2 regions of the Neobacillus pocheonensis genome follow, and region 1 is predicted to be linked to the other one. Evidence: predicted binding sites of a transcription regulator. Region 1 holds the regulator's gene; the other holds the start of a gene.

Region 1 (7,451 bases):
TTTCAAGGTCGATTTTATCCCCTTCTATTAAATCCGTTTCTAATTGCGCTTTGAAAATGGGTTTGAATAAAGCGCCGATAAACGACCCTTTATGCTGCCTTACCGTAATGGTTTGCCCACCAATTTCTTTTGCTTTGCATTCCCCATAAATCTTAATATCTACCTCATCAGCGTTTAAAAGCCCGCCAATCGTAAACCGGTATTCTCCTTTAAAAATCTCAGCCTCACAATCCTCACCGACTGTAAGAAATCCGCGTAATTTGATATCCTCGGACCTTACACTTCCGCCAACAGAAACTTTACCTGAAACCCTCAAATCTTTTACAAGCAGGTTTTTTTCAAATTTCGCCGTCCCGTCAACCTTCAATTTACCGGTCTCGACCGTACCCTTAAACTTGGCATTTCCATTTACCCTTGCCTCAGCAGCCCTTAGGTTCCCATTGATCACCCCTGAGCCGTTACAATCAAACTCATGGCATTCTAAATCATTATTAATCGTCCCTCTGCCATTTAATGTAACAACATTAAATTGGCCGCCGTTTGACGAACCCAAACCATTAATGACTAAGTCCCCTCTATTTTTCAATTCCATCCCGATTCTCCTTTATAGTAGTTTCGATTTAATTTCTTCCATACAGGTCATCAAGGAAACATGTACCACGACCTTTGTACCCCGCTCAAAATGGATCTCTTCGGTATTAATCAATAAAAGACACGATGACACACCTAGCTTTCTGGTAATCAAAAGCTCGCAGCTTTTTTGCTTAATTAACCCTGAGTTATCCTTTAATACTTGCAGCAGCATTTTCCCCTCATCCAAATTGATTTCTCCAGACTGCAGTAGTTTTTCTAAAACATAAACTTCAAGCATTCTGGAAAAATTAAATTTTGGACCGTCTTGGTCATTTTCTAAGTAGAAATTCATTACCGCACCCGAAACAATGTTACGTTTTATTAACTCGTCTTTTTCAAGTTGTAAATCACTTAGGCTAGGAGAAAACATATCAGCAAGTTCATCTAGTGATAAGTTTTCTTTCATTGTTTGAATTTTGTTGATTCTTTCTAGGATTTTTTCTTTTGGAAAGAATGTTTCCTGCCCCGTAAACGTGGATTTCCGTACAAACCATTCCTCCGGGATGAGATCCTTTCGCTTCCATCTATACAACTGTCCATAGGATATTCCCGCCAGCTCTAATAATTCCTTCTTGGAAATTAACTCCTCGCTCATTTTGAAAACCCCTTTCTGTGTAATAATGTAACATAACACTGTTACGTTGTAAAGATACGTTTGTTTCGTCCGATAAAAAAAGGGCCTTCCGCAGGTTTGCGAAAAGCCCTCTATCTCTTTATTCTTCAATTTCATCCGTTGGGTAGTGCTTTAAAAAGTAAATAAGTGATTGCAGCTCGACAGCCAAGTCGATGTGATGAACACGAATTGCTGGCGGAAGATTTAACCTGGCAGGGGTGAAATTTAAAATCCCTTTTACATTCGCTTTAACCAGTCGATCCGTAATCATTTGAGCAACCTGTGCCGGTACCGTTAAAATCGCCACTGATATACTGTGGTCCGTTAACACCTTTTCCAATTCATCCATATGATAAACCGGTACTTCGCGAATCATTGTTCCCATTTTTGCAGGATCCACATCAAAAGCACATTCTATTTTGGTATTATTATTTTTCAAAAAGTTATAGTTTAAAAAAGCCGTACCGAGATTACCAACCCCGATTAAGGCAACCTTGGTTAGTTCATCTTGGTCCAATGTTTTCCTAAAGAAGGATAATAAATAATTCACATTGTATCCATAACCCTTTTTCCCTAAAGCCCCGAAGTAGGAGAAGTCCCTCCGAATGGTAGCCGAATCAACCTTCACCGCTTCACTTAATTCTGCTGATGAAACCCTTTGTTTACCCGAAGAATGCAGGTTTTTTAAAAATCGATAATAAAGGGGCAGCCGTTTGGCTGTCGCCTGTGGTATTTTCATCGTTTCATTGCTCATAATCTCCTACCCCCCGCATCAATTGTTTTATTTAACTCGTTCTGTCCGCTTAAAGTCGCCATTTTTACCGCCAGTTTTCTCTACTAAATAGGTTGGCCCGATGACCATTCCTTTGTCAACCGCTTTACACATATCATAAACAGTTAAAGCACAGGCGGATGCTGCTGTTAGCGCTTCCATTTCAACACCTGTATTTCCCTTTGTTTTAACATAAGCAGCAATATGTAATTGATAGTTATCGTTAATGTCCTGTTCCCATGAGAAGGAGATATTTACTCCCGTTAATGGAATCGGGTGACACATTGGAATGAGATCCCATGTCTTTTTCGCCGCCATAACGGCTGCCACCTGAGCTACCGCTAAGACATCGCCTTTTTTCATTTCATTATTTGTTATTTTTTCAAAAATTTCTTTGCTGACCGTAATACTGGAATGAGCAAGCGCCGTACGTGCCGTTTCAGGCTTATCGCTAACGTCGACCATCTTGGCTCTGCCTTCTTCATTAAAATGAGTAAATTCTGCCATATAAACAATCCTCCGTTTAAATCATACACTATTTTTCTTTATATGTCTGTGAAACTTTGAACTAATCGTACAATTTTTTGGCATTAAAGTATTAATAGTCCTGATAACCTGCCTCGCTTTATTGCCGGACCTATAGGAATACGGTAAACTATTTATAGTAATAGAGGTGAATTTTAATGATTTTATTGCAGGTTAATCAACTACAAAAATATTATGGTGCTGACCTTATTTTATCGAATATAAAACTAGAATTACAAACGAGAGACCGCGTTGCCCTAGTTGGACGCAATGGAGCCGGCAAATCAACGTTGTTAAAGATTATTGCCGGCCATCTGTCACATGATGGCGGAGAAATCATCAAACCAAAAGATGTGACCATCGGCTATCTAGCGCAAAATACTGGGTTAGAGTCCAAATTGTCTATTTTGGAAGAAATGCTGACCGTTTTTGAGGAACTTCGTCAGATGGAGCAATCGCTGCGCAGGCTTGAAAAACAAATGGCGGATCCAAGTATTTTCGAAGACCAAAGTCGATACGAAAGAATATTAAAAGAATATGACAGTCTCCAAGTAAAATTTAAAGAGCAGGGCGGCTATCAATACGAGGCCGATATTCGCTCTGTCCTGCATGGGCTAAATTTTCATGATTCTTCTGTCATGATCTCCAGTTTAAGCGGAGGACAAAAAACTCGTCTCGCATTAGGAAAGCTGCTGTTAACCAAGCCTGATATCTTAATACTGGACGAGCCGACGAACCACCTGGATATTGATACTCTCTCCTGGCTCGAGCAATACCTGCAGAGTTATGATGGAGCCATCCTAATCGTCTCCCATGACCGCTATTTTTTAGATAAAGTCGTCACACAGGTGTATGAGGTATCCCGCAAGCAAATCCAGCGGTATAGTGGGAATTATAGCTCATATCTTGATCAGAAAGCAGCCAATTATGAGCGTGAAATGAAGCTGTATGAAAAGCAGCAGCAGGAAATTGCTAACCTACAAGACTTTATTCAGCGCAATTTGGCCCGAGCCTCAACGACAAAACGGGCGCAAATCAGACGGAAAAAGCTTGAGAAGATGGATGTCATGGACCGCCCATTAGGAGACGAAAAATCTGCTAACTTTTCATTCGATATTGAGAGACAAAGCGGGAATGATGTTCTTTTGGTCGAATCTCTTTCAGTTGGTTATGATGGTGAAAGGATTTCTGAGAATATCTCATTCCGTGCCTTTAAAGGCGAAAGCATTGCCTTAGTCGGACCAAATGGGATTGGCAAATCGACTCTTTTAAAGACAATCATAAAAAAACTCCCTGCGCTTAGCGGGACGATTCAATATGGGACAAACCTCTCGATTGGCTATTACGACCAAGAACAGGCAGAATTGAAGTCCAATAAACGGGTATTAAATGAGTTATGGGATGAATATCCGTTGAAAAGTGAGAAAGAAATCCGAACGGTCCTTGGTAATTTCTTATTTTCTGGTGATGATGTGTTAAAGACGGTTTCTACCCTAAGCGGAGGCGAGAAGGCACGCCTCGCCCTAGCAAAACTAATGCTTGAGAAGGCAAATGTCTTAATCTTGGATGAGCCTACAAACCACCTTGACCTTGATAGTAAGGAAATTCTTGAGAATGCCTTAATCGATTACCCAGGCACCATCTTGTTTGTTTCCCATGACCGATACTTCATTAACCGTATCGCGACAAAGGTGTTGGAGTTAAGCCGTCAGGGCAGCTGTGAATATCTTGGGGATTATGATTATTATTTGGAGAAAAAGCTAGAGCAGGAAGAATTGGCTGCATTAGCCCTTGCCGAATCTGCTAAAAAATTGACTCAAGTGGATACTGTTGAAAGAAATAGTTATCAACAGGATAAAGAAAGCAAGAAGCTTGAACGCCAGCGCAAACGGAAATTAGAAGAGATCGAATTAAGGATTGAGGAGCTTGAAGAAGAAATCCAGGAATTTGAACAGTTATTATGTGAGCCGGATATTTTTCAAGATCACGAAAAAGTATTGGAAATCAACATAAAAAGTGAAAAAGCCAAAGCAGAGCTCGAGCATTTGATGGAAGAATGGGCCGAGCTGGCGGAATAGCTTGGGAAAAAACCGGTCTTATTGGTCCGGTTTTTTCATGATTTTCCTAGATGTTTTTTGGTTGTGGATAATTTTCAAAAAATTTTCGAGGGATATCAACATTTTGTTTAGATATCCTCATTTCCCACAATGTTATTCACATATTAAATGGTATATTTCCAAACAGTTATTAAACTTTTCCACATTATCCACGGTAAATCTTAATTTTATCCACATTATCAACAAGAACACACGTACTTATCCACATTTTGATTTTTTGGATCGATTGCACAAAAACTTTATCCACAAAAAACTATTAAATTCACTAGATAATATTGAGATCCATCCACCTAGATAGTTGCCATGCCTGGCACACAACAAAAAAAAGCACCTTTATGGTGCGTCTAGATCGAAAGGTAATTATTTATTTAGTCTTTCATACCCATGGCATCAGGTATGGCATGTTTTAATATATTGATAGCTAAATCGGCTCCACTTCTCATCAGGTTGATCCTTATACCTGTTTCGATTAAACTTGGGTTTGCCTCCAAAAATGATCCAGAAACTCGATAGATCATCGGAAGAACTTCAAAACGGGATTCTGCTCCAACTGGATAAATGGCAGCCCCGTATTTTTCGCTTGTGGCAATGACCTTCTGAGCAATAGGCATTTTAAGCTTAACAATGACGTTCTTTTCTTGTGCGTTCGCAACGATTGCATGGTCCACTTCAGGGATTTCACCTGCATTTAAAATGTCTGCCAATTGATGCGTTTCCTCGTTTTGAACAGCCATCGTAACAGGAGCAAGCACTAAAGATCGAAGCAGATCCATTGCCTCATATCCCTGAACCTGGCCGCCTCCCGAATAATTGCGTTCAATGATAGTATTGATGGCTCTTTCCTCTCCTACAATCACGCCAATTCCTGGAGGGCCTAACAATTTAAAGCCTGAGAAGCAAGAGTAGGAAGCGCCTAGTTCTACTCCAATTTCAGGTACCTTGAAAACGGTATAGTTATCATCAACGACTATTGGCAAATCGGGGCGGATTTTTTTCACCAAATGGATGACATTTGATAAGCTATACGTATCATCAGGCATTTGCCGGGAATGCTGCGCATAAAAAACCTTGCAATCCTGGTGTTCATTTAACGCCCGCTTGATAGATTCATCATCATTAAAATCAACAAAAACCGGATTCAATCCTAACATCCGCACTGTTTCCTTAGTTGTTGTATACAAAGGGCTTTTATGCATAAACAACCGATCACCTGGATCCAGTAACGCAGAAAGCGTATATCGAATAGAACCTGTCCCTGCCCCTCTAATCAAGGCACAGGACTCGGTGCCAAAAAATTTTGCCAGCACATTTTCAACCTTCTTTGTTTGGTGTGGCCTTCCAAGCCCAGGAACCACTCCAAGATCTCCCTGGTTAAAAAACTCATTGCCTCTAAACTCATCAGCAATTGCTTTTGTCAGCTCAAATTGCTTTTTCTTTGCTTCGTCGATGCTCATGGTAGTTAATAATGTTTCAAGCATGTTCCTCACTCCAAAATGTTACTTAACTAGTAAACTAGAATCAACTGAAACTATTTAGACAACATGTAATCCTACTAATGCCAAAACGTTGGCTAAAATTCCGACGATAATGGCTGCAATAGGTCCTGCCGCCAAGCGGATAATCGGTTTACCGGCAATCTCATTTAAAATATAAAGCGCTATGACAATAAACATACCTGTACCTGCCCAAATTTGGTTTGCTGCATTTACACCGCCTATTAATAAAGCAAGCTCCAAAATTTGCAGCATAGCCGTTCTGATATTATCTCCCGACATTTTTAATGAAGGAAATTTATTTAAAAATCCGCCAACTTTTCCAAGACTTAAAACTTCCAGTCCCATTGCTCCGGCACCTAACACCCCGGCCATAAGAGGGTTCGCAGATACATAACCTAAACCTAAAATCCAATCACAATATCCTTCAGTTGCATACACGCCGCTAACAAGTGCAGTAGTAATAATTAAAGGCATAAATGCCAGCGCCTGGACAAATGCAACTAATGCTGCCGACGTGACCTCACCCTTACCTAATAATGCCGCCGCAATCGGTTCTCCAGCAATCCAATGATAATTGGCAGCAATCGCAAGTATCGCACCCATAGGCATCAAGTAATAAATATTTTTCCTGATCCTCTTTACATTTTCGGTAAATAAACCTTCGCCAATATCTTCTAATCGTGTTTTATTACGTGAAGCAAATATAATCAAACAAATCATTCCGACTAACATCGCAATACCCTGTGTGCTTAAGAAAACTTTTTCACCCGCAATATGGATGGGATTAATTCTTTCCGTAATAATCCAGCCTAGTGCAGACAGCAAAAATGTGATTAACCCTTTTCCTTTACCGAACTGATATCCAACTGCTATCGAAGGAAAAGCAACGAAAGCGTAAATAATCGGATCGCCAACAGAGGCCAAAGCATCTAAAAAGTTTATTGGAAGATATTTAAAACCTTTAATAATAGCATTTAAAGTAAGTGGGACTACGGCCCCATAAATCACACCAATAAATACGGAAATAAATGTATTTTTAATAGAAGTTCCAATGATATCTGCTGACAAAAGTACGATATGAATAACAATAATTCCCGATGCTATGGTTATAGGCATCGCAAAACCCGTAATAAATCCAATACTAATAGCAAAAGAAACACCCGCCAGTTCACGCCTCGACATATTGCCATTTAAGTATTCAGGTAAAATCGGTCTAAGTCCATCGTGATAAACAGCGATGGCGCGATTGGCCAAAAATGTCGCATACCCGCTCATAATTGCAAAAATGATTAATT
Region 2 (7,451 bases), on a different contig from region 1:
GCGGCAGCATGATCGAATTTGCACGTCCATGTGGAATATTAAACTCTGCACCAAGTACATGGGCAAGACTATGGTTAATACCAAGGAAAGAATTTGCAAACGCCATTCCGGCTATCGTTGAGGCATTATGCATTTTTTCACGGGCAAGCTCGTCTCCGCCATCCCTGTATGCCCTTGGTAAATATTCAAAGACTAATTGGATCGCTTTTAATGCTAGTCCATCTGTATAGTCATTTGCTAACACGGAAACATAGGCTTCAATTGCATGTGTCAAAACGTCCATTCCAGTATCAGCTGTTACATGGCTAGGGACTGTCATGACGAATTGCGGATCGACAATCGCCACATCTGGTGTTAACTGGATGTCAGCCAAAGGATATTTCATATTGGTTTTCTTATTAGTGATAACTGAGAAGGAAGTAACCTCAGAGCCTGTTCCAGACGTAGTCGGAATCGCCACAAATTTTGCCTTGCCGCGAAGTGCTGGGAATTTAACGACTCTTTTGCTTGGGTCAAAGAATTTTTGCGTTAGGCTGTTAAAGTCGGTTTCAGGATGTTCGTAAAAAAGCCACATCGCTTTTGCCGCGTCCATTACGGAACCACCGCCAAGAGCTATAATACAATCTGGTTCAAACTTTCTCATTCGTTCTGCACCACTCATGACTGTCTCAATGCTTGGATCTGGCTCGACAGCGGAGAAGGTTTCGAATTGAATATTATTTGGATTCTTTCTTAAATGATAAACAATTCTATCAACAAAACCATTTTTCATAGGACTTCCACTCGTTACAATAAATGCCTTCGAAATGCCAGGAATAGCTGCAAGGGTCTGAATCGAGTTCTTCTCAAAGAAAATCTGTGATGGCACCTTAAACCACTGGGTCATCGTCCTTCTTTTTGCCACTTTTTTAATATTGATTAAATTCGCTGCTCCAACATTCTGTGACACAGAGTTCCCTCCATAAGTTCCACATCCAATTGTTAAGGATGGTAAAGATGTATTATAAATATCACCAATAGCTCCATGTGTTGAAGGTGTATTAACGATAATTCTTCCTGCCTTCATTCGTAAGGCAAAAGCATCTATTGCCTCCTGATCAGCTGTATGAATAGCAGCAGAGTGGCCAAGACCACCATATTCCAGTGTTTCTTCAGCGATTAACAATCCATCTGCGAAGCTATTAACCTTATAACAAGCCAAAATTGGGCTTAATTTTTCACAGGATAATGGGTAGTCAGGTCCTACACCTTCAAGCTCAGCAATTAATATCTTTGTATTGATCGGCACATTTAATCCTGCCAATTTTGCAATCATGGCTGCAGGTAATCCGACAATCAACGGATTAAGTTGGGCCGTTTTTGGATCAATAGCAATTCTCTCTACCATCAAACGTTCCTCTTCATTTAGGAAATAACAATTGTTTGTCATTAGTTCCTGCCTTACTTCATCGTAAATCTCCATGTCGATAATTAGAGTCTGTTCTGAAGCACAAATCATACCGTTGTCGAATGTTTTAGATAAAATCAAGTCGTTGACAGCACGTTTAATGTTAGCTGTTTTTTCAAAATAACAAGGTACATTTCCTGCTCCAACACCAAGAGCAGGTTTTCCTGAACTATACGCTGCTGTAACTAGATTTGGCCCGCCGGTCGCAAGGATAAGAGAAATCTTTGGATGCTTCATCAATGCCTGAAAGGCTTCATGAGAAGGAACCTCAATCCACTGAATGCAATTTTCAGGGGCGCCAGCGCAGATTGCGGCCTCCTTTAACAATTCGGCTGTTCTTACACAGCATTTCTGAGCATATTTCGGAAATGCAAAGATAATTGGATTTCTTGTTTTAAGAGAGATTAACGATTTGAAAATAACGGTCGAGGTTGGGTTTGTAATAGGGATGACACCAGCAATAACTCCAACTGGTTCTGCCATCTCAACCATGCCTTCATGGTCGTTTTCACTAATTACTCCAACCGTTTTCATCTCCCTGATATTGTTATAGATGCATTCAGTCGCAAACATATTTTTGAAGACTTTATCTTCATATACGCCTCTTTTTGTTTCTTCTATAGCAAGCTTTGCAAGCTCCTTATGGTGTTCAAGCGCAGTAATGGCCATCTGTTTCACAATTTGGTCCACCATTTCCTGATTGTAGCACCGGAATTCGCCCAGAGCATTTGCTCCGTTTGTAGCTAAGACATCAATCATTAGGTTAACATCATGATTTTCTAGTACCACTCTTTCCTTTACAGACATTAAAACATCCCTCCAGATTATCTATCATTCTGGCTAAAATATATCATGGACGCTCTCGCAAATTTTGTCGAATTTTGCATAAAAATGAATGAATACCCATTCATTTTTAAATAATTCATAAAACGTTCACAATTATTATTGAGCACTTATGTAGAGTACAAAAAAACACAAACCCATGCACTTCATGAGTTTGTGTTTCTTTAAGGCTCTTTTCGTAAACTTTGTTGCTTTTGGAACTTAATATGGTTCATTTACTAAGTTCCTAGGCAATTTTCGCACATGCTCTTACGAAAAGATGCACGAAGCTTCTAGTTATACGGGATGATAAACTTATACGAAAAATAACAATCCATGCGAAAATAGCCTTCTTTAATCAACCAGTATTACGCAATCCTGCTGATATACCACTTATGGTCAATAATACTTCGGTTAAAAGTTCTTCATTCGGCTCTTCTTGCTTCCGTAATTCCTTTATTAATTCCACCTGTAAAAAGTTCAATGGATCAACATATGGATTTCTTCTAAAAACCGAATCCTTAATATTTGGAGTGTGATCCAGCAGCTCTTTATCGCCAGTAATTTTCAATAGAATATTCTTTGTTCGTTCATATTCCTCAAGAATATTAGAAAAGATCCTATCGGCAATCCTTTTATCTTCAACAAGTGTTAAGTATTCTTTGGCTGTCGTAATATCTGCTTTCATTAAGGCCATTTGCAAATTGTCAATGGTCGACTGGAAGAAGGGCCATTTCACATACATTTGCTGTAAAAGCTGTATATTTTGTTCACTTCTTGATGCAAAGCTGTCTAACCCAGTTCCTGCTGCATACCAGGCAGGAAGCAGTTGACGGCTTTGTGTCCATGCAAATACCCAAGGAATCGCTCGTAAATCTTCAAATCGTCCGCGATTCTTTCGACTCATGGGCCTTGAGCCAATGTTCAAATCACCAAGTTCTCTTAATGGAGTTGCTTCGTTAAAGTAAGTCAGAAAATCTGGATCTCCAAATACCAGCGATTGATATTTAACCAAAGCGATACCAGAAATTTCTTCAATCGCCTCTTCCCAAACCTGTTCTCTAAGCTGCCCTTCCTCAGCTTCATTGGAAACATGGGTGGCCGCCTGAAGCAAGGTAGAGGTTGCCTGTTCTAAACTGCGGTAAGCAATATCCTCAAGCAAATACCGGGCAGACAACACTTCACCTTGCTCGGTAATTTTAACTCCATCACCAATGGTTTCAGCAGGCTGCGATAGAATGCTTTTATTTAATGGACCGCCTCCACGACCTAGTGATCCACCGCGTCCATGGAAAAATTTAAGACCAATTTGATACCTTTTTGCCATTTCGTGAATTTCTATCTGTGCTTTATACAATTTCCAATTGGCTGTTAAGGTGCCACCGTCTTTACTTCCATCTGAGTAACCGAGCATTATTTCCTGCTGGTTCCCTAAGAATTGCAAATGATTTCGATAAACAGGCATTTCAAAAAGAGTTTCCATTATTTTTGGCCCAGATGTCAAATCGTCAATTGTTTCCAATAAAGGGGCAACATTTAAATGGCTTTCCAACTCCCCGTCAGCATGAAGTCGATAAATGCCCGCCTCTTTCGCTAAGACTAAAACCTCAAGTAAGTCGCTTGGTGATTTTGTCATACTGACAAGATATACGGAAATAGATCGTTTTCCAAATTCCTCATGAGCATTTTTTATCATTTGAAATACTTTTATCATTTCTTGTGTTTCTTTTGAATAATCTTCATTTAATAACAAAAGAGGTCGCGGGTCCATAAGAATAGTCTGGAGAATTCTGAGCTTTTCCTCTTCTTCAAGATTTCCATAATTTTCGGAGATACGAACTTTTCGAAGTATTTCCGTAATGGCTGCCTCATGCTCACCGCTATGATTTCGGATGTCGAGTGTCGCTAAATGGAAGCCGAATAATTGGACTTGCCGGATCAGCTTTTGAATCGTTTTTAACTCGTGTGCAGCAGGATGATGATGTTTTAGACTATTTTGAATCAAGTATAAATCCTCTAATAATTCATCAGCGGATTTATAGCCTATAGCTGATTTCCCAACCTGCTTTACCCGTTCTATTATGATGGCAAAAGCACGACGATATACTTCCGATTCTACTGGCCATTTTTTATCATCTGTTAAAATGACATCCTCTTTTTCCTGAAGGAAGTTATGCAGTTCGCTGCTTACTTCTACCCTTGTAGAAGAATGACTATATCGCTTCATTAAATCTACTAAAACGTCTTTATATTTTTTTAAGACCAGCCTTCTTTGTTTAATCAGCGTTTCCCAGGACACGTCATGGGTTACATTGGGATTACCATCACGGTCTCCGCCAATCCACGAACCGAACCGAAGGAAGTTAGGAACTTCCCACGAAGTATCGGGATAATTGGTTTCCAGGCATGCTTCCAATTCACGATGTATTTCAGGGAGCACATCAAAAAGCGTTTGATCAAAATAATACAAACCATTTCGAACTTCATCCATAACGGTTGGCTTATGATGACGTAATTCATCTGTCTGCCATAGGATTGTCACTTCATTAAATAAACTTCCTTCGAGTTTATTTTTTTCTTTTTTTGTTAGTAATGGATGATCGAGACTTTTTAAAATATCCGCGATTCGTCGTTGAATTTCAAGAATCGAACGCTTTGTCGCCTCTGTTGGATGGGCAGTGATAACTAATTCGAGGGACAAAGTATGTAGGACTTGTTGAATCATTTCTTCTTCAATATTGTTTTCTTTAAGAGATTGAACCGCACTTTCAATCGAAGCCGGTTGAACATATTGATTGTCTTGGAGTTGGTATTCTCTTCTTCGTCGGATTCGGTGGTTTTGTTCGGCAGCATTAATCAAATGGAAATACATTGAAAAAGCCCGAATGATTTGTTTCCGCATGGGAGTGCTGAGAGATGCAATTTCTTGCTTTAAGGCATCATATTCCTCCTGATTAAAGCTGGTCCGAAGGTTTTTACACATATTCCGAATCTTTTCGACTTTATTGAATAATTCAGTACCACCATGGCTAATGAGAATTTCACCCAGCATTTTTCCTAGTAATTTAACATCACGGCGTAATGGAAGACTGCTGTCATTAATTTTTAAGTCGGTTGCCATACCTTTCACCTTCCCTTTTCTGTGATTCGGTAAAATTTTTATTTATTAATATAACACAACTTTGTTAGGTTTGTTAAAAAAATATTTTCTTTTTTTTCGAAAAATAGAGAAAACAAATTTAATAACACAAAAAAACCTGTTAATACAGGTTTTTCCGGCACCATTATTTTTCTTTATCAAATACAAGTACATATGTTTTGTGGTCATCATCATCATAGGTTACTACAACTGATATGATCGTTTTATTATCGTTTTCTAGCTGAACTGTTTTGTTTGTGGTTCCTTCAATTTTAATCGAAGAACTGCTATAAGCAGCAATTGGATTTATAGTAACCGTCTTTACATCGTTTGCAACAGCGATATGATAGGTATATTCATCAGAAGTGAAAGTGCTGTCCCACGTGCCTGTTGAAACAGATAACGAAGTGAGCCTTGCCTTGGTTGTTTTTTGTACTGCTCCTGTATTTGTACTAATTTGCCCAGTTGTGGGTTGGAAAGAGCTATTTCTATTATTCTGTGATGGAATTGTTGCAACTTGTATACTAGCAGCTTTTGCCCGGGTAACATGAAGTGTATAAATCCTTTTTTCCCCGCTTTCTGCGGTAACTATGATTTGAATGTCTTTTTTCCCTACTGGCAGTTCTACTGTAGCACTTGATTCCATCAATAAGTCTCCATTCACACTAATAGTCGAAGTCTTTTCTATAGCAGAAGGTGTAACTGTTATTGCGGAAGTATCATTTGAAACTTCAACACTATAATCCGTTACCTTAGAAGAAAATGAAGGTGACAATTCACCAGCTGATAGTTTAATATTTTGCAGGAGATTATTATTATTTTGTTCTCTTGTTACAGTAAGCGTATAAGTACTTGTTGTATGAGTGCCATCATTAACTGTAATCAAAAAGGTATTTACACCTGTTTGAAGAGCATACGTAACGTCATTTCCAGTTGTAAGTACTTTGCCATTTATAGAAATGACCGACTCTGGATTTTCACTTTCTACATGAAGTGTAACCTCTTGAACATCATTGGAAATGCTGGCAGAATAATTGAAGTTATCAGCCGAAAAATCTTTATCCAGAGAAATCCCTTTAATTTCTAAATTGGAAAGTAAATTTGTTTCCACATTAGCCACACTTTCTGCCGATGCAGCAGGTGTATACGATACCGTCCCCATCCCTGCGATTGAAATAATTAGAATTGCATTCATCCCTCTTTTTTGCAGTCTTTTTAACATCGTTAGTCCTCCTGTCTGCTTTCCTAAAAAGGAAAATAGAATTTGGACTAACTGTATCAATTTTTGCTTAAGATTATCTTAATTTTATTTTCTTTGAAATTCCTCCAGTTTAGAAGAAATAGCCACGGCTACTTCTTCGTCCGAAATTTGGATAGCTTTTTTAAATAGCGAATTCGCTAATGATCCCATTGGACCTGTGGCATTTATGTCGAGAAACCCTGTAAGGCGGGTTTTATTTTTATTGAGTGCTTTTGCTTCAAAGTACCCCTCTCCAAGGTACTTTTCATTCTTCCGCTTTAATTCAAAGCTTACCTTCCTAGGCTCACTCCACTCTTTGATATCGATGATAAGTGTGACCTTTTTTTTCACGATACCTAGGTCACTCTTAAATTCCCAGCTGATTAGGCGGTCATTTATTTTTTCATGTAAAATATAGCCAGGTACCAGAGGTGCCCAATTATTCGCATCGCGAATAAAGTCCCATATAACATCGATGGGGATATCTATTTCTAACTGTTGCAGTTCGCTTGGCATTTGTATCCCTCTTTCGTTTTAAAAGTAAAAGACCTTCAAGCTGAAGGTCTTTTTTTTAAATATATGTGAATTAACGGATTTATAGAAGTCTCTTTATTTTGTTGAATAGGCCAATAGGAATTCATAAATTCGTTCAGCAGCTTCAGAAAGCCTTTCCGGCGGCTGGACCATGGCAATGCGTACATAGCCTTCTCCCTGCACTCCAAAGGCATCGCCTGGAATCACTGCTACGCCAGCATGATCAATTAATTCAAAAGCAAAATCCCGAGAATTCCATCCTGAAGGGA

Evidence for each region. The regulator Rex, encoded in region 1, represses fermentation and respiration genes when NADH is low (regulators of the CRP and FNR family bind a similar motif). The targets are predictions, from matches to a motif close to TTGTGAAATATTTCACAA.
Region 2: adhE (bifunctional acetaldehyde-CoA/alcohol dehydrogenase) is a predicted target of Rex. The motif match lies at 2,358-2,375, and genes of this name have one in related genera.

What each region holds. Positions count from the first base shown of each region.
Region 1 is NZ_JBCNAD010000013.1:50,256-57,706, reverse strand. It holds gene ABES02_RS07415 (polymer-forming cytoskeletal protein) at 1-592, opposite strand, end outside; gene ABES02_RS07410 (YhbD family protein) at 605-1,228, opposite strand; gene ABES02_RS07405 (redox-sensing transcriptional repressor Rex) at 1,347-2,000, opposite strand; gene moaC (cyclic pyranopterin monophosphate synthase MoaC) at 2,028-2,525, opposite strand; gene ABES02_RS07395 (ABC-F family ATP-binding cassette domain-containing protein) at 2,702-4,621, shown strand; gene ABES02_RS07390 (aminotransferase class V-fold PLP-dependent enzyme) at 5,029-6,138, opposite strand; gene ABES02_RS07385 (YhfT family protein) at 6,193-7,451, opposite strand, start outside.
Region 2 is NZ_JBCNAD010000038.1:93,217-100,667, reverse strand. It holds gene adhE (bifunctional acetaldehyde-CoA/alcohol dehydrogenase) at 1-2,254, opposite strand, end outside; gene ppc (phosphoenolpyruvate carboxylase) at 2,628-5,390, opposite strand; gene ABES02_RS20735 (cadherin-like beta sandwich domain-containing protein) at 5,554-6,630, opposite strand; gene ABES02_RS20730 (CoxG family protein) at 6,715-7,164, opposite strand; gene ABES02_RS20725 (LL-diaminopimelate aminotransferase) at 7,258-7,451, opposite strand, start outside.